DNA from 2 places in the Bacillus sp. M13(2017) genome. Region 1 is predicted to be linked to the other one. Evidence: riboswitches for the same ligand, from Rfam matches in the RefSeq annotation. Region 1 holds a riboswitch; the other holds the start of a gene.
The links. Region 1 has a riboswitch for S-adenosylmethionine ahead of CGQ22_RS29805 (peptide ABC transporter substrate-binding protein). Riboswitches for the same ligand answer to the same signal wherever they lie in the genome.
Positions count from the first base shown of each region.

Region 2: another riboswitch for S-adenosylmethionine. It lies ahead of CGQ22_RS21320 (M20 family metallopeptidase); the one in region 1 lies ahead of CGQ22_RS29805 (peptide ABC transporter substrate-binding protein).

Region 1 is NZ_KZ268524.1:27,083-41,504, reverse strand. It holds gene CGQ22_RS29850 (LysR family transcriptional regulator) at 92-958, shown strand; gene CGQ22_RS29840 (DUF3948 family protein) at 1,213-1,314, shown strand; gene CGQ22_RS29835 (substrate-binding domain-containing protein) at 1,532-2,452, opposite strand; gene modA (molybdate ABC transporter substrate-binding protein) at 2,613-3,419, shown strand; gene modB (molybdate ABC transporter permease subunit) at 3,425-4,099, shown strand; gene CGQ22_RS29820 (GRP family sugar transporter) at 4,400-5,251, shown strand; gene CGQ22_RS32225 (hypothetical protein) at 5,319-5,462, opposite strand; gene proC (pyrroline-5-carboxylate reductase) at 5,579-6,382, shown strand; gene CGQ22_RS29810 (aldo/keto reductase) at 6,384-7,217, shown strand; SAM riboswitch class I at 7,370-7,474, shown strand; gene CGQ22_RS29805 (peptide ABC transporter substrate-binding protein) at 7,607-9,247, shown strand; gene CGQ22_RS29800 (peptide ABC transporter substrate-binding protein) at 9,653-11,293, shown strand; gene CGQ22_RS29795 (YhgE/Pip domain-containing protein) at 11,334-12,473, opposite strand; gene CGQ22_RS29790 (TetR/AcrR family transcriptional regulator) at 12,533-13,114, opposite strand; gene CGQ22_RS29785 (hypothetical protein) at 13,181-13,372, opposite strand; gene CGQ22_RS29780 (helix-turn-helix transcriptional regulator) at 13,390-14,289, opposite strand.
Region 2 is NZ_KZ268509.1:160,930-166,396, forward strand. It holds gene CGQ22_RS21305 (hypothetical protein) at 131-454, opposite strand; gene CGQ22_RS21310 (VOC family protein) at 590-982, opposite strand; gene CGQ22_RS21315 (AAA domain-containing protein) at 1,094-3,403, shown strand; SAM riboswitch class I at 3,479-3,580, shown strand; gene CGQ22_RS21320 (M20 family metallopeptidase) at 3,669-4,874, shown strand; gene CGQ22_RS21325 (MDR family MFS transporter) at 5,199-5,467, shown strand, end outside.

The DNA of each region.
Region 1 (14,422 bases):
ATTGTAAAAGAAAAAATATATCACGTAAAATGATTCAAAATGATGTTAACTATCATTTATAATGATAGTTAACATCAAGGGGGATTACAAAATGGAATTACGAGACTTACAAATCTTTAAAAGCGTTGCCGACCAAGGTAGTGTAAGTAGCGCAGCAAAGGAATTAAATTATGTACAATCAAATGTAACTGCACGTATTAAACAACTAGAAAACGAATTAAAAACCCCACTCTTTTACCGCCATAAACGAGGAATGACTTTAACAGCTGAAGGAAGAAAAATGCTCGTTTATGTTAGTAAAATTTTGCAAGATGTCGACGAACTAAAACAAGTATTTTTAGATAGCGAAACACCTTCTGGTATATTAAAAATCGGTACAGTCGAAACAGTAAGTACACTGCCTACCATTTTATCTTCTTACTATAAAAGCTATCCGAATGTCGATTTATCATTACAAGCGGGTCTAACAGAAGAATTAATTAGAGAAGTACTTGATCATCAATTAGATGGCGCCTTTATATCAGGTCCTATTAAACATCCACTAATCGAACAATACGATGTTAGTACAGAGAAATTAATGCTTATAACACAAAATAAAGCCTTTCATATAGAAGAATTTACAACAACGCCTCTACTCGTTTTTAACCAAGGATGTGGATACCGCTCCAAACTAGAACGTTGGCTTAAAGATGAAGGTTTGCTACCAAAAAGAATTATGGAATTCAATATATTAGAGACAATATTAAACAGTGTTGCACTCGGTCTCGGAATTACACTCGTACCACAGTCTGCTGTCCATCATCTTTCTAAAGCAGGTAAGGTACATTGTCATGCAATCCCTGAAAAATACGGCAGTATTTCAACGGTTTTCATACGCCGTAAAGATAGCTATATGACAAATTCAATGCGTAGTTTTTTAAAAACAATTGAAGACCATCATCATATCAATATGCTGTGAAAGACATTCTTACATGAATGTCTTTTTTTCTTACAAAAGTGTAAGTCTTTCGTAAGCTAATTCGATAGTTGCAAGTAGCCATATTCCCTATAATTAAGACATAAGCAGGGCAACAACAATTCGAAAAGGAGCGGATACGCATGATGAACAATATAAAATCAAATAAATTTTTAAATACAATGGGCATGGTGCTATCCGCACTTGTCGATGCAAAAGCTGTTGCAACTACATTAAACAAATAAGGAGAGATTATAATGAACAACATTACTTTCAACAAATCAGACTTTATCGGACTTGCAAGTGGAGCTACTCTTCTTACGGCTTTCATTTATACACTTGCTCAAGGTCTTGTTTAACACTTTGTTTCCCCAAACCCCTTTATATATAGAAAAAGCTGCTCGTCTTATAGACAAGCAGCTTTTTAGTTTGTCCCGCTTTAATGGGCAGTAAGACCCCCACCTCGAAATTCAGCGAAAGCAAAGAAGTTAGGTGGGGATCAGGCTGCCCATTAAAGTCCGATTGGTGAGGGCTAATAATCAGTGGGTGATGAAGAACCCCCCACTGATTAAAGTTTCACTTTATTTCATATATAATTTGACCCGTTTTCGTAATATCATATCCGCCAATCGCATTTAATTCATTATGAAATTCTTCCGATTGCAGAATGTCTTTCACAACTTCAATCAGCTCTTCATTTTCTTTATTCTTCAAAATTACTAAATCATACTGTTCTTTCATGATCGGAATAAAGTCCACATTTACAATTTGCGAAAACTTTTCTGAACCTACTCCTACATCAGCTTTTCCATTTGCAACTTGCGTGGCAACACCAAGATGATTCGATTCTTCCCATTCATATCCACTAATATCAGCTTTATTTAATTTTTGGATTCGTAATTGTTCATCCACTAACACTCTAATACCAGAACCCTTTTCTCGATTCACAAACTTTATAGTGGACCCGGATATGTCAGCCCATGTCTTTATTCTCTTCGGATTTCCTTTTCGGACATAAAATCCCACATTTCTGGACAATAAATTAATCATAATACATGGCTGTCCTACTAAAATGCGTTTTACGTAAGGAATATTATATGTACCCGTTTCACCATCAAACAAATGCAAACTAACGATACTTCCTTCTCCTTGATACATTTTCACCAAACTTGTTAAGCTACCTTGATACGCTCTTAAAACATTAGAACTTGGCAAACGATTTTCTATACGTTTAGCTAACATATCTAACGTTAGTTCTTGACCACTAATAATACACGTGTTCAAGTTACTACTACCATCGTTTTTTACAGGATTAACTTGTACCTTTCCTGTTTTCATTTGCTTTATATATTGATCTAAATCTGCTGCATCAATGCGCATCTGTCTACCAACTCTATAAGAAGGAAGTTCTCCTTTTTTAATTAAGTCGTATACAGTTAATTTCGATACTTTTAATCGCTTTGCTACTTCTTCCGTTGTGTAGGAATGATGATCCATAGACGATTCCTCACTTTCTCCTTTCATTGTAACAAAGAAAAGAATATTTCTCCTATTTTTAAAAAATAGATATATGTTCAAATTATATTCAATTATAACTAGTTATATTTAGTTATATTTAGTTATAATTAGATGTATCAAAATGAAAGGGTATTTTTTTATGAATAAATTTATATTACGTTCCATCGGGGCACTTATACTTTCTTTCCTTCTTATATTTAGCGCTGCTTGTACAAGTGGGGAAAAGCATACAAATTCAGCTGCTAAAGAGGATAAAACAGTTGAACTGACTATCTCAGCTGCTGCAAGCTTACAAGATGCATTAAAAGAAATCGAAAAACAATATAAAGAAAAAGAGCCAAATATCAAACTTTCTTTTAACTTCGGTGCTTCTGGAGCACTTCAACAACAAATTGAACAAGGTGCACCTGCTGATTTATTCTTCTCAGCAGCAGAAGATAAATTCCAAACCCTTGTAAAAAAAGGATTCATTAATGAAAAAGAAGGGAAAAATCTTCTTGGAAATGAACTAGTTCTAGTCATCCCTAAAGATAGTTCTCTTACAAAATTTCAAGATTTAAAAGATGAGAAAATCAAAAAAATTGCACTTGGTACACCTGAATCTGTACCTGCTGGCAAATATGCAAAGGCTTCTCTAACACACGAAAACCTTTGGAATGATGTTCAAAATAAAGTCGTATTTACAAAAGATGTTCGCCAAGTGTTAACATATGTAGAAACAGGGAATGTCGATGCTGGTATCGTATACAAAACAGATGCTCTCATTTCGGATAAAGTAAAGATTGGTGAGACAGCAGCAGCTACTTCTCATGAGCCAATCCACTATCCTTTAGGTGTTATAAAGGAATCTAAACATAAGAAAGAGGCGACCTCATTTTATGAGTATTTGCAGTCAAAAGATGCACAATCTATCTTTAAGAAATATGGATTTACAGTCCTGTCGTAATTACTATGAGCATTGATGCTATTTTATCGCCTGTCTTTCTATCTTTAAGAGTAGCTGCGTGTGCCACTATTCTCGTTACAATTTTAGGGACAATTGTCGGGCGAGCACTAGCTCGCTCCTCATGGCGATATAAAGTACTATTAGAAACCATATTTTTATTACCAATGGTACTTCCACCAACTGTTATCGGCTTCTTTCTCATTATCATCTTTGGAAACAACAGCCCGATCGGAAAGTGGATTGAATCATTATTTCAGCAGTCTATTATGTTCACATCTACTGCTGCGATCATCGCTTCTACAGTTGTTGCATTTCCGCTTATGTACCAATCAGCGAAAACAGGGTTTTCTATCGCAAATGTACAAATTGAAGAAAGTGCTCGTGACCTTGGCGCAAGTGAATATCAAGTTTTTCTACACGTTACACTTCCACTCGCATTTCCCGCATTACTAAGCGGGATGATTTTGAGCTTTGTCCGCGCACTCGGAGAGTTTGGTGCTACACTTATGTTTGCCGGGAACATTCCTGGTAAAACACAGACAATCCCAACTGCAATTTACATGGCTATTGATGCAAGTAATATGCAACTCGCCTGGACACTTGTAGTTATTACTATCGGTATGTCACTCGTATTTCTACTATGTATTCAACTTATTAATAAAAGAATCACTAACTCTTAAAGCAGCTTTTGTCAAAGCTGCTTCTTTATTTCTTAGGAAATAAAATATACCAATGGGAAATAACTGAATTTTACCTCTTATTAAAATAGACATTTTATTTGAATTCACTTTCTAAAATAGGCAATTTCCTGTTATTATATGGAGGTGTTTCAAAAAATGAAGAAATGAAAACGCATTTATATCGTGAATTCTTCATCCTGTTTTAGCGATCGGTAATCTTCTACTCTATTAGTGGTGCATTACCGATCGTTAGAACGATATGTAACTATATTGGTATAGCAAACCGAAGGGAGTCTTGTAATGGACATTTTATTAGCGCTTCTTCCTGCAATTGCATGGGGAAACATCTTATTAGTAAGCGTAAAAATGGGCGGTGGTGCATATAGCCAAACGGTAGGTATGACAATCGGTGCTCTATTCTTCGCAACAATTATGTATGTATTTACTCAACCAGCTTTAACAATGACAATCTTAATTGTTGGTTTTATCTCAGGTTTATTCTGGGCTTTAGGACAAGTAAACCAATTAAAAACAGTTGAAAAACTAGGTGTTTCAACTACTGTAACGATTTCTACTGGTATGCAACTTGTTGCAACTTCTATCTTTGGGGTTATCGCTTTCCGTGAGTGGACTACTACGACAACAATCATTCTGGGAACGATTGCAATCCTATTAATCGTAGTTGGTGTTGTATTCACATCATTAGATGATAAAGAAAATGCTCAGCCACCTGGACAATTGAAAAAAGGACTTCTTACTTTAATTGTTTCTACTTTCGGCTATCTTGTATATGTAATAATTATTCGTTGGTATAATATTGATGGTTGGTCTGCTATCTTACCACAAGCAGTTGGTATGTTTGTTGGTGCGGTTGTACTGACGTCTAAACATAAACCATTTAACAAATATGCAATCCGTAATGCTTTGTCTGGTTTACTATGGGGAACTGGAAACTTATTCTTACTTCTTTCATTACCACGTGTTGGAGTAGCAACAAGCTTCCCATTATCTCAAACTGGAATCGTTATCTCAACATTCGGTGCGATTGTATTCTTAGGTGAAAAGAAAACAAAACGTCAATTGATCTTTATTGCACTAGGTAGTGTTTTAATTATCGGCGGCGCTGTATTACTTGGTATGACAAAAGCATAATCTTATATTCTATTAGTAAACCCCTGAAGCATATATGCTTCAGGGGTTTTTCAATTCTAATTATTTTCTAGATATAGTTATTTTTATGTTCTTGTCCCTTATAATTGCTCTTCCACTCTAGCAAACCAGCTACACATATAAAGAGATTAATAACAGTTAATATTAGCATGATGTATAAACCAATATAAGGAATAGCTCCTTCCTTTACCATGAATTTCCGCCTTCTCATTATCCATTCCATCTACGGTAAGTCTTTTCTTTTTACAAAATTCTCTTAAAGATGATATCGTTTTTATAACATATCTCTACTAGAAAGGAATAAAGGATATGCTAACTAAACATCGAATTTTATTTATTGGTGCTGGTCGTATGGCAGAAGCTATATTTTCCGGATTACTTAAAACAAGCAAAGAATACATCGAAGAAATTATCGTTTCTAACCGAAGCAACGTAGAAAAGCTAAAGCAATTACAAGGGCGATATGATGTGTCTACTACAACAGATTGGAAGCAGCATGTTACATCTGTTGATACGGTTGTTTTAGCAATGCCACCTTCTGCTCATGAAGAGTTATTAGCTGAGCTATCTCCGTTACTATCAAATCAACTAGTCGTAACAGTAGCAGCTGGCATTGGACCATCTTATTTAGAAGCTAGACTCCCAAAAGGCACGCCTGTTGCTTGGATTATGCCTAATACAGCTGCTGAAATTGGAAAGTCTATCTCCTTATATACAATGGGACAATCAGTAAACGAGATACATCAAGAAACCCTGCAACTACTTTTAAAAGGTATTGGTACTTCGCAACTTTGTACTGAGGAAGAAGTTCATCAGCTTACTGCAGTTACTGGAAGTGCACCAGCCTTCCTTTATTACTTTGCTGAAAGCTTAATTGAAGCAACAAAAAGTTATGGAGTCGATGAAGAAACCGCAAAACATCTTGTCATTCAAATGATTTCTGGCTCTGCTTCTATGCTCGAACAAACGCAAAATCCAGCTAACCTCCGCGAACAAGTAACAACGCCAGGTGGTTCCACAGCTGAGGGTCTCAAAATTTTATACGAGTATAATTTTTCAGAGGCAATTCAAAAAGCAGTAGAAGCAACAAACAAAAAAGCTAGGGGGAAATAATATGATTTTAACAAGTTTAAAAGACTATACAACATTACATAACGGTGTAAAAATGCCTTGGTTTGGTTTAGGTGTTTTTAAAGTAGAAGATGGTTCAGAAGTAATTGATTCTGTAAAAGCAGCAATTAAAAATGGCTACCGCAGCATCGATACTGCAGCAATCTATCAAAATGAAGAAGGCGTTGGACAAGCGATTCGTGAATCCGGTGTTTCACGTGAAGAATTATTTATTACCTCAAAAGTATGGAATAGCGATCAAGGATATGAAACAACACTTCAAGCATTTGAAACTACATTAGAGAAATTAGGTCTAGAATATTTAGATTTATATTTAGTACATTGGCCTGTAAAAGGGAAATATACTGAATCATGGAAAGCATTAGAAAAACTTTATAAAGATGGTCGTGTTCGCGCTATCGGTGTGAGTAATTTCCACATTCACCACTTACAAGACGTATTTGAAATTGCTGAAATTAAGCCAATGGTCAACCAAGTGGAATACCACCCACGTTTAGCACAAGAAGAGTTACATGCATTCTGTAAAGAACATAATATCCAGCTTGAAGCTTGGTCACCATTAATGCAAGGACAACTACTAGATAATCCAACGTTACAAGAAATTGCGACAAAATATAATAAATCAACTGCGCAAATTATTTTACGCTGGGATTTACAAAACAAAGTTGTAACAATTCCTAAATCAATTAAAGAACATCGCATTATTGAAAATGCAAACATCTTCGACTTTGAATTAAGTGCTGATGATATGAAAGCAATTCAAGCTTTAAATGAAGATCGTCGCGTTGGTCCAGATCCAGATAACTTTAACTTCTAGTAGAAAAACCACTGCCATATGCAGTGGTCTTTTTATTTAAGAAAACTGAAAATTTAAACTATATTCCATTCAGTTGACACTTCATTATTCAAGGTGTAAGATTTTGAATTATCAAAGAAACACAAAAATTAATAAAATTTATTCGTTTACTCATTGTATCAAGAGAGGTGGAGGGACTGGCCCTTTGAAACCTCGGCAACAGGTTCATTTTGAATACTGTGCCACTTCCTGCAAGCTTTATGCTTGAAAGATAGAATGAGGGACTTCGTTTATATACGGGTGCATAACTTGTACGTAAAAATCCCTCTTTCTCAATATGAAAAGAGGGATTTTTTATTTTTCATTTCCCTCATCATCATCCAAACTTAATTATTTAGGAGGAAAATCAAATGAAAAAGAAGTTTGTACCCGGTATTGCATCAGTTGTAGGAGTAAGTATTTTATTAACTGGTTGCGGTAGTTATAAAAACGAAGCAAGCGGAGCAAATGCAAAAGACGAGGCACCTAGTAAACAGGTTTTAAACTTATCTTCACCTACTGAAATACGAACAATGGATACGGCTCGTGCTACAGATACTGATTCTGGTCAAGTAATGAGAAACGTATTTGAAGGTTTGTATAATCTTGGTGAAGGTAACAAACCTGTTCCTGGTGTTGCAAAATCTCATGAAGTAAGTGGCGATAAAACGAAATACACATTCCATTTGCGAGATTCAAAATGGTCAAACGGCACTCCTGTTACAGCTAAAGATTTTGTGTTCGCTTGGCAAAGAGCCGTAGATCCAGCAACAGCCTCTGAATATGCATTTCTATTCTTTGATATTAAAAACGCAACAAAAATTAACAACAAAGAACTTCCAGCCGACCAACTTGGTGTAAAAGCAGTTGATGACCATACGTTTGAGGTAGAATTGGAGCGTCCTGTTCCGTATTTTATTAGCTTAACAGCGTTCCCAACATTTCTACCAATTAACGAGGAATTCTTTAAAGCACAAGGTGATAAGTACGCTTTAGAAGATAATACAATCTTGTACAACGGAGCTTTTACACTAAGCGATTGGAAGCACGAACAAAGCTTTAAATTCAAGAAAAACCCTACCTATTGGGATAAAGATACTGTCAAACTAGAAGAAATCAATTTTAACGTCGTAAAAGAAAAATCAACAGAAGTAAATTTATTCGAGTCAAAACAATTAGATCGTATAAAACTAACATCTGACTTCGTCGATAAATATAAAAAGGATGCTAACTTTAAAGAACGTCCAAACGTAGGCGTACAATTTTTACGTATGAATCAACAAAACAAAGTGCTTCAAAACGTTTCTGCACGCCAAGCAATTGATCAAACAATTGATAGAAAATCCTTTGTAAATACGTTATTAAATGATGGATCTACACCAACATTTGGTCTCGTTCCAAAAAACTTTGCAAAAGGACCTGAAGGAAAAGACTTCCGTACTGCAAACGGCGATTTAACAAAAGTTGATACAAAATCTGCACAAGAGTTATGGAAAAAAGCTAAACAAGAGCTTGGTTCGGAAAAGATAACATTAGAATTATTAACGAGTGATGCTGACCTTGATAAGAAAACTGGTGAATTCTTAAAAGGACAACTAGAAAAGAATCTAGATGGATTAACAGTAAATATAAAACCGCAACCGCGTAAGCAACAAGTTTCGCTTTTATTAAAAGGTGACTACGAAATCGGAATTGATGGCTGGAGCCCTGACTTTGCGGATCCAATTACATTCCTTGAGCTATTTACAACGAATAACCCTTATAACTTAGATCATTACTCTAATAAGGAATTCGATGAAACAATAGCAAAAGTGAAAACAACTTTAGCTGGTGATGAAAAAGCTCGCTGGGAAGCATTACTAGCATCCGAGAAAATATTATTTAAAGACTCTGTTATCGCTCCTCTTTACCAAAAAGGCGAATCTTATTTAGAACGTTCTTATGTGAAAGGAATTGTGCAAGTAGACTTTGCAGGTCAATTAAACTTCAAGTGGGCAAAAATTGAAAAATAAAGTGAAACTTTAATAAGTGGGGGGTTCTTCATCCCCACTTATTATTAGCCCACACCAATTGTTTTTTTAGCAAAATATATTAAAAATAGGTTCTCTCACACATGAGAATCTGCTTTTTTAATATATTATTCTAAGAAATTAACAATCTATTTTTACTATTGACATATAGTTCTTTCCAGTGCTAATATTCTAAATATTCAAAGAAACAAAATATTTCACCATCAAAATATAATGTCTACTACGTTGAAACACATAACGATAGATTATAGTTCAACATGTATATACATATAGAACACATGATTACCTATAAACAAATATTTATAATAGGTTTTATCTCCTTCTATAGCCACTTCAAGACACGGACATTATGACGTTACGAACAACACATTTAGGGAGGAACGAACAATGAAGAAAAAAGTTGTACCTGTTGTTGCATCTGTTTTAGGGGCAAGTCTATTACTAACTGCTTGCGGGGGAAATAAAGATAATGCAAGCGGAGCGAAAGCAAACGATAAAGCACCTGATAAACAGGCAATTAACTTATCATTCGCTTCAGAAATTCCAACAATGGATGTTGCAAAAGCAACGGATGGGGAATCCATGAACGTAATGCGCAATGTTTTTGAAGGGTTATATGCAATGGGAGAAGATAATAAACCGGTTCCTGGCGTCGCTGAGTCGGTTGACATTAGTCCCGATAAAACAAAATATACATTCCATCTGCGTGATTCAAAATGGTCAAACGGTACTCCTGTTACAGCAAAGGACTTTGCCTTCGCTTGGCAACGTGCTGTAAATCCTAATACAGCAGCTGAATACGCATTCTTATTCTTCGATATAAAGAATGCGAAACAAATAAACCAAAAACAATTGCCAATTGATCAACTAGGGGTCAAAGCTGTTGATGACAAAACGTTAGAAGTACAACTAGACCGTCCTGTTCCCTACTTCTTAAGCTTAACGACATTCTCAACATTCTTACCAATTAATGAAGAGTACTTAAAGTCTCAAGGCGATAAATATGGTTTAGAAACAAATCATTTAATTTACAACGGTGCTTTCACATTAGAGAACTGGAAACATGAACAAAGCTTCCAATTGAAGAAAAACCCTAACTATTGGGATGCTAAAACTGTAAAATTAGAAGAAATCAACTTCAATGTCGTTAAAGATAAGTCTACAGAAGTGAACTTATATGATTCAGGACAAATTGATCGTGTTGCTTTAACTGCAGAGTTTGTTGATAAATATAAAAGCGATCCAAACTTCAAGGAACGCGCTGAAGTCGGCATTCAATTTTTACGACTAAATCAGAAAAATGAAACATTAAAAAATCAACATGCACGCCTTGCTATTAACGGCGCAATGAATAAAAAAGCTTACGTAGAAACAATCTTAAATAACGGCGCTGTTCCAGCTGAAGGAATGGTTCCTGCGAAATTTGCAAAGAGCCCAGAAGGCAATGACTTCCGTAAAGAAAATGGAAATCTAGTCAAGGATGATGTGAAAACAGCGAAAGAAAATTGGAAAAAAGCAAAACAAGAACTTGGTACTGACAAAGTAACAATCGAACTATTAACAAGTGATAATGCTTTAGCTAAAAAGACTGGTGAATATTTAAAAGGTGAATTAGAAAAAAACTTAGATGGATTAACAGTGAATTTAAAACCGCAACCACGCAAACAACAGTTGAAACTACTATTAAGTGGTGACTATGAAATTGGTATTGACGGGTGGGGCCCTGACTTCGCTGATCCAATTACATTCTTAGATTTATTTACAACAGATAGTGCTTATAACTTCGATAAATACTCTAACAAAGAGTACGATGAGCTAATTCATAAAGTGAAAACAGATTTAGCTGGCGATGAAAAAGCACGCTTTGAAGCAATGAAGCAAGCTGAAAAAATTCTATTACAAGACGGTGCTGTCGCTCCTTTATACCAACAAGGTCGTTCTTACCTACAACGCTCTTTCATTAAAGGGCTTGTAACAACTGACTTCGGCGGTGAATTTAACTACAAGTGGACAGAAGTTGCAAAATAATAAAATAAAAAGGTATCCAATCACAGGATACCTTTTTATTTTATACTTCTTTAACTACATGACTTCTTCTCTTTACTATTCCTTTTATAGATACAGTAATTACCGCTACCAATTGCGTAACTAATATAATGACTAATAATGAAATAATATTTTTCTCTAGACTAACTCCCCCAAATATTATTGTATAATAGCCATTTGCTGCATATGTTGCGGGAAATACTTCACCCATTGTTTGATATGTTTTAGAAAGCATTTCATGCGGTACAATTACACCCGAACTTACAAGTTGTAGTGATAGCGAGATAATATTAAAAATCATACCTGCGTTTCCGAAAACAGCTATGAACATTTGTGTTAATGAAAGAAAGGCGAAGAAGACTATCGCTTGAAACATCCATATACTCCATACTGCTTCATGTATTTCAATTTGAAATCCTCTCATCAAACCAATTGTAATACATGCAAGTAAAATTGATACTATACTGTTAATAACCTGTCTTGATACAAAATTACTCCAACCGTTCTTTACTTCCTTTGCAACTTTTGATAGTTCCATACTCATGATCATGGCTCCTACAAATGAAGCTAATACCATCATTAGTGGTACCATGTTAACCGAAAATCCTTTTGCATCATTTACTCTATGCACTGTAAAACTAATTGAATCTTCGTTTAACCCTTTTATTACTTCTACATTTTCAGGCCCTACAGCTTGTAATTTCCCCACAATCGCTTGTTTTTTATAACTTGTTATCTCTTTATTTACATTGTCTCGGATTTGTTTTGCGGCTCCTTCCATCAGTTGCTTTGCCATCATGGCATTCGCTTGATTAATGTGAAAGTTTAAATTTGATTTTCCTGTTTCATTTATATCCTTTGAAAAAGAAGCAGGAATTTCAATAATCATATCGTATACATGGTCATTCATTGCTTTATTTGCTTTTTCCACAGACTGTTCTGCTTTCACCTGAAATGGTAAACTTCTCTGTAAGCCTTCTGCTATTTTACTACCTATATTTCCATCTTCATTCACAATAGCAATACGCATTTGGTCTGCCCTTTCATTCACTCCATCATATGCCGTTAACCAAACACAAAAGAAAACAAGTTGGAACGATAGCGCTACTACCATTCCAATATACGTACCTGGTCTTTTTAAAAACTGTTTTAATGTATCCATCTTCCCGCTCTCCCGTACAGCAAGCAAGTACTTACTTACATTTTGTTTTTAAATAAATACTAGGGTCTTAAAGCCCTAGCATATAAAACTATATTATTCTCAATAAATTTCTCATCATCGATTTCCATAAGTCGGTTTTCAAAACGTAATTTAGATAAGAAGTAACCAAAATTAATCCATATAAAATTCATTACTTGCGCTTCAATATTTGTATGAATAACCTTTCCCTGTTCCTGCATTTCAGCAAAATATATGATTAATTCTTCTTTTAACCCTTTTGGAATTTTGGAGATTTCCTCATCTAATTCAGGAAATTCCCTCGCCTCACGTATACCGATAGAAATAATGTCTTTTATGCTATCTAAAAATTTATGATAATGCCTCGCTAAGTTCTTTAAATCCGTTTCTAATTCCCATACAATTTCTGTTTGTAAAAAATGTTTTAAATGCGGGACATATGAAAATTCAGCAACCGCCGCTTCAATAACACCCTTTTTACTTTTAAAATTGCGGAATATCGTTACTTCATTAACACCAGCACGCATTGCAATTTCCTTCGTTGTTGCCGCCGTATATCCCTTTTCTTTCACTAATTCAATTGCTGCTTGAATAATTTTTTCTGCTGTCTTTGAGCGCGCCATAAAAAACCTCTCTCCCTAATGCAAGTGATCACTTACATTTAGATTATATACCTTTTCTAATTATTGTCAATAATCCTCTTCTCCCTCTTTTTGCACAGAATTAAAACTCATAATAAATATAAACATAAACATCAAATATGTTCTCCACGTCAAAGAAGGTATATGCCCTGACCAAAGATAGCTAACTAAATAATTAATTCCCATAATACAAGACGATATTACTATACTAATACTTATTAGTTTTACATATTTGAACATATCTTTTCTCCTTGTTTTTATTTTTCTACTTCTTCAAATTGTAGATTCACCGGTTCTTCTAAAAGTGTTTCATAAAAGTTCTCTGCCAAATCTGTTGAAGGAATTTTTTCATCTACTTCATCAAATCGAATACTATCTAGCCACACACAACCTTCCCCTGATAATAAAACACCAAATGCAATACCAAGCGCTCCTTCTTGTATATCTAATACAACCGAGTACGATTGCCAGTTATTCGTATTTTTAATGGGGCGATTTTGCATATTATCCATAGCGAGCGGTTCTGTATCTTTTCCATCTACTCGCATCCACAATCCTGCCCAATCTCTTACGCTTTCACTCTTAACAAATGCTGTAAAACGTAATCTCTTCCCTACATATTTATCCGCTCTGAACATTTGCATTAATGTCGAAAATCCTCCGTGCGTAACATTCTCTTTTGCTTTTATGTATGCAGATACTTTTCCTTGATGGACAACTTCATAATCTAAACCCATCTCATATTCAGCAGGATGACTTCCACTTAAGATCCATCCTTTTGGTATACCTTTTTGCATTGAAACACCCTCTCTTTCTATATAAAATGACTGGAAGTACTTTCGATATTTCTTTGGTGGCAATTGAAACATTCTTTTAAAAGCTCTCGTAAATGCCTCTTGTGAGGAAAAACCGTATTGCACTGCAATATCAATAACAGCTCTCTCCGTTGACACTAAAACTTGTGCAGCATGAGTTAACCTTCTCTTTCGAATATAATCCGTTACACTCATCCCAACATATCTTTGAAAGATGCGATGAAAATGGTACATCGATACTGCACTGTGAGATGCCACTCTTTCTGTTGTAAGCTCCTCATGTAAGTGATTCTCTATATATTCAATTGATTTTTTTATTATCTCTTTATATTCTTCATGCATTTTAGTCCCTCCCTCACAACTTCAATTTACCATATACATACAAATCGTTTTTGATTTAAATTGCGGATTAGCCCTTGTGACTGCAGAATAATAATTTATTTTCAACACATACATAATTACATGTTTTTGGGAA
Region 2 (5,467 bases), on a different contig from region 1:
ATACCCCAAAAATAGTAAAATTGACATCCCCAGAGTAAAAATGTTAAAAATTATTGTTTAGGGGCAGCGTAAAACATTAGTTTGATAGCGATATGGCGCTACTCATAAAAAAGAAATAGGAGAGAATATCCTATTTCTTTTTATTAATATAATAAAATGTAATGAATAGATCCAAAGTAATGATAATAATTAGAAGTAACAAGTGTATAAGTGCATCAGTTTTTCCGTTTAGTAAAGACTTTACAAAGAAATCCCATTCTGTTTCATAGGGAGGTTCTACCCAATTTCGTTGCAGACCTAATACCATTCCATTTATAAAATAGACAATACTTAATAGAATCCTTCCAACAAATAAGGCAGCTGTTTTTATATTCCAATCCTTTATCTTGATGACATAAAGGATTGGAAATAGTATCAGTATCCAAAAAACAAGAATAAAGACTGTATTTCCCATTCTCTCCTCCTAACAAAATGATTGTATTTTTAATCTTGGTAAATTCTTAGGTTGGAGGTATGTTTCATTGTTACTGGTTAAAAACAAGGACCGTAATTCCGGTTCTTTTTCTATTCCGCAAAATAAAGGTTTGCTTTATCTCTCAGTTTCAAAAAACTCAATCCATTCTCCATCAGGACCAGCGAAGAATATGTAACGTGTTCCATCTGGTAATGTTTCGATTTCTTCTCCTAGTAAAAAGGTTACTTTATGTTTCTGTATTCTTTCGATTTCATTCTCTAATGAATCTACTTTAAAGCAAATGTGATGTACTTTTCCTTCTGCCGGAAGAGAAGAGTTATAACCTTCAATGAGTTCTAGTATCGTTTCCTTTGATTCTTCCACACCTAAAAAAGCGAGTTTTAAGTCTGGATTCGGGTGTCCCATACGTTTAATGAGCTGTAAGCCAACTACTTCTTCATAAAATGAAATAGATGTTTCTAAGTTTGCGACCATAAGTCCGACGTGTTCAATTCTTCTAACTGACATGTAGATTCCTTCTTTCTGAAAATTATATACAATATATTATTGAAAATTAAGAAAATAAGCAAGATAAAAACCTTACAAATTTTAGCGTGTTATATGGTATAGTGAGAAAGTATGTTTGGGGAGAAGGAAGGAGATTATACGATGAATACACCTACTCAAACTCCTTCATTATCGGAAACGATGAAAGAGTGGCATTATGCATTAGCGTATGAAATTAAGCATTGGAAAACGATAGGTGGTAGTAAAATTTCTATCATGAACGGTCGTTTTTTATATACAGATTATGAAAGTACAGTATATGTATTTCAGCTTATTTCGGAAGTAAGTTTACCGGAAGGTTCACCAATTCGAATTGAGTTCGATGGTGAGGAAGCGACAGGAGAAGTATTATCTGTACATGGATTAGAAATAGAATTGAAATTAAATGATTATATACAAGGTGAAATACGAGAAGCTGTTTTATACAGTGAACCGTGGCAATTGTTAGAGCAACTGCAAGAGCGATTGAAAGAAGCGCGTAAAGATAAGTTAAAACGTAATCGTATAAAGCGTCTTGTTGACGGGACGAGTAGTCCGAAGCATATTGAGAAGATGAAAAATCCGAAAAATGAATTGGCGTATCGTTCATTTTACAATCCGACGACGTACGTGTGGGGACCGCCTGGAACAGGGAAGTCTTACAATTTATCACGTATTATTTCGGCACATTATCAAAAAGGAAAATCGGTACTTGTATTAGCTCATAGTAATGCGGCAGTAGACGTATTAATGAGTGAAGTCACGAAGCAAATTGAGAAGAAAAAGAAATGGACACCTGGCGAAATTGTTCGTTACGGTTATAGCCAACATGAACATATACGAAATCATGAAACGTTACTTGCGTCGAAGTTAGTTGAAACGACGAACGGATCTTGGGGAGAAGAAAGACTCTATTTAGAGGAAACACGACAAGATCTTCGAGAAAAGATTTTATCATATAAAGCGACTTCTGCTGATAAGAAGCGTATACAAGAGATTGAAAGTGATCTTCGAAAGCAAAAAGCAAAAATTAAAGAAGTAGAAAAAGAATACATTGAAAATGCGAAAGTAATCGGCGCGACTTTATCGAAATGTGCCATTGATTCACTGATTTATGAGCGTACATTTGATTTAGTTGTCGTAGATGAAGTGAGTATGGCATATGTTCCGCAAATCGCATTAGCTGCTTCACTTGGAAAACGTATCGTCGTTTGTGGCGACTTTTTACAATTACCTCCAATTGCGATGGCGAACCATGAACTTGTTCGCAAATGGCTCGGGGAAGATATGTTTTACCATGCTGGGATTGTTGAGTCTGTTAATAAATCAGAAGCACATCCGAACCTATTTATGTTGCAGGAACAAAGACGTATGCATGCGGATATATCGAAGTTTACGAATTCGTTTATTTATAAAAATAGAGTATACGATCATCCGTCTGTTTCAGAGCGTAAAGAACTTGCGCAATTGCAGCCGTTCGCAAATGAGGCGAGTGTTTTATTCGATACGAGCCAAATGGGAGCCTTTTCGTTAAAAGACGCTGCATCTGGTTCACGTTTTAACATTATGTCTGGTTTAGTAGCAATGCAAATGATGTTAATCGGATTGTTAGATGGTGTTCAATCGATTGGTGTTGTGACACCTTACAGGGCGCAGTCACGCTTTTTATCGACGTGTATTAGAGAAATGTTGCAGAGAACGAAATATCAAAACATACCAGTATTAGCGGCAACAGTTCATAAGTTCCAAGGTTCTGAAAGAGATATGATGATCTTTGATACGGTTGACAGTTATCCGCAAGAACGACCTGGCGTATTATTCTTTGATCACAAAAACCATCGCCTCGTCAATGTAGCAGTGACAAGGGCGAGAGGGAAGTTCATTCAATTATCAGATTGCCATTATATGCGTAAAAACCTTTCGAGAAAACAAGCATTATCACAATTAACAGCTCATATAGAACGTCACGGAGATGTGTATGATCGCACGACATCAAGACAATTGTGGGAACGGAAAATTTCGAAACGTTTACGCTGGTTTATGGAAATGAATCTTGAGGAAACGAAAGGGTTATTAAAAGATATTTTAGCCGCAAAACGAAAAATTATTATTTCACTTCCAAGTACAAAACAAGTGGATAAGCGAGTATGGCAAGCGTTAATGCGTACAAATGCGCAAATAACAGTTTATAGTGATGGACCAGTTCCACTGAAAAATGTAAAGTTACAAAGACAAAATAAAGCATTCCCATTCTTAGTAATTGATGATGAAATCTTCTGGGCAGGTGCACCGCTTACATCTCAAATGATGTTTGAAGGTAGTACGGAATTTCCGTACGTATGTGCAAGACTGCAAGCACCAGAAACAATTGGTGTATTAAAAGGATTTTTAGATATTCGGTAAATTCGGATAGGAATTCCTTGACTTTTAATCGGAATGAACTTAGAATGAATGTAATTTAATATAATTTTATGAAAATTCTTATCACGAGAGGTTGAGGGACTGGCCCTATGACACCTCGGCAGCGGATTCATTATGAATACTGTGCCAATTCCAGCAAGGTAACTTGAAAGATAAGAAAGAAGCTCATTTTGACTGTATATGCAGAAGCCTCTTTCTATCTTTTAGAAAGAGGCTTTTTTATGTGAAAATATAAGGGGGAAGAAAAATGGGAGCTACTGGAGTAACGTCACAAAGAAAAACAATCGAAGAGAGTATTGAAAGAAATAAGGAAAAGTACATAGAAACAAGTCATGATATTCATGCGAATCCGGAGATAGGTAACCAAGAGTTTTACGCATCAAGAACGTTAAGTTTATTGCTAGGGAGCGCAGGGTTTCAGTTGCAGCACAATATAGCTGGACATGAAACAGGTTTTATTGCGCGAAAAAGCTCAGGAAAACAAGGACCAGTTATCGCATTTTTAGCTGAGTATGATGCTTTACCAGGACTTGGTCATGCGTGTGGTCACAATTTAATTGGCACAATTAGCGTTGCGGCAGCAATCGCATTATCAGAAACGCTTGAAGAAATTGGGGGAGAAGTTGTCGTGTTTGGAACACCAGCTGAAGAAGGAGGACCAAACGGTAGTGCAAAAGCGAGTTATGTAAAGGCTGGTTTATTTAAAGATATTGATGCGGCACTTATGATTCATCCGAGCGGAAAAACAGCGACAACGAGTCCATCACTAGCAGTCGATCCACTTGATTTTCATTTTTACGGAAAAACAGCTCACGCCGCAGCTTCACCAGAAGAAGGAATTAACGCATTAGATGCGGTCATTCAGCTGTATAACAGCATTAACGCACTTCGCCAACAACTTCCGTCAGATGTGAAAATTCATGGCGTTATTACTGAGGGCGGAAAAGCACCTAACATTATTCCTGACTACGCTGCAGCAAGATTCTTCATCCGCGCAGCAACGAGAAAAAGATGTGCGGAAATAACAGAGAAAGTAAGAAATATCGCAGAGGGAGCAGCATTAGCAACAGGTACGAAAGTGAAAATTCATCAATTCCAAAATGAAATCGATGAACTACTCGTAACAAAAACATTTAATGAAGTCGTAGCCGAAGAGCTAGAATTACAAGGTGAAGACGTAAATCGGAAAGAAAGATTTGGCATCGGCTCAACAGACGCAGGAAACGTAAGTCAAGTCGTACCGACCATTCATCCGTACATTAAAATTGGTCCAGACGATTTAATTGCACATACGAATGAATTTAGAGAAGCAGCACGTTCAGAACTTGGAGACAAAGCGTTAATTACATCAGCAAAAGCACTAGCAAATACGGCGTATCGATTAATTACGGAAGAAGGATTGTTAGATAAGGTGAAGGAGGAGTTTAAAGAGGTGCAGAGGAATCAAGGGTAAGGCGCTTTTTCGAATATAAATCTAATTCATATGCAGAAATAATAGAAAAGAACATTGAAAAATCAATGTTCTTTTCTATTTATGAATCATTTATTTCTTTAGTGATATCTTGAATCTGGTCTAGTCTAGTTTAATAGTAACGGTGATCTGTGAGTTCGAATTGCATTAAAGGATAATAACTAGAGAATGTGTTGTAATTAAAATTTATATTTCTATATTAATTTGTAAAATAAATTCAATTTATGTTATTATATTTCCCTTGGACTGACAGTTTATAGAATGTATAGTGAATATTTGAAAAGTTAAAATAGGGGATGTATTACGTTGAAATGGTTATCTTGGGACAGAAATTTAAAAACTAGATTGATTGGCGAAACTATGTTCAATACATTGTTTTGGATGTATTTTCCGTTTATGGCAATATACTATAGCGATGCTTTTGGTAAAGCAATTGGCGGAATTTTAATGGCAATTATACCTCTTGTAGGCATAATAGGTAATTTGTTAGGTGGATATTTAGCTGATCGATTAGGGCGTCGACCTGTCATGCTATTAGGCACAATCATACAAGTAGCAATGTTTGCAGTTTTTGC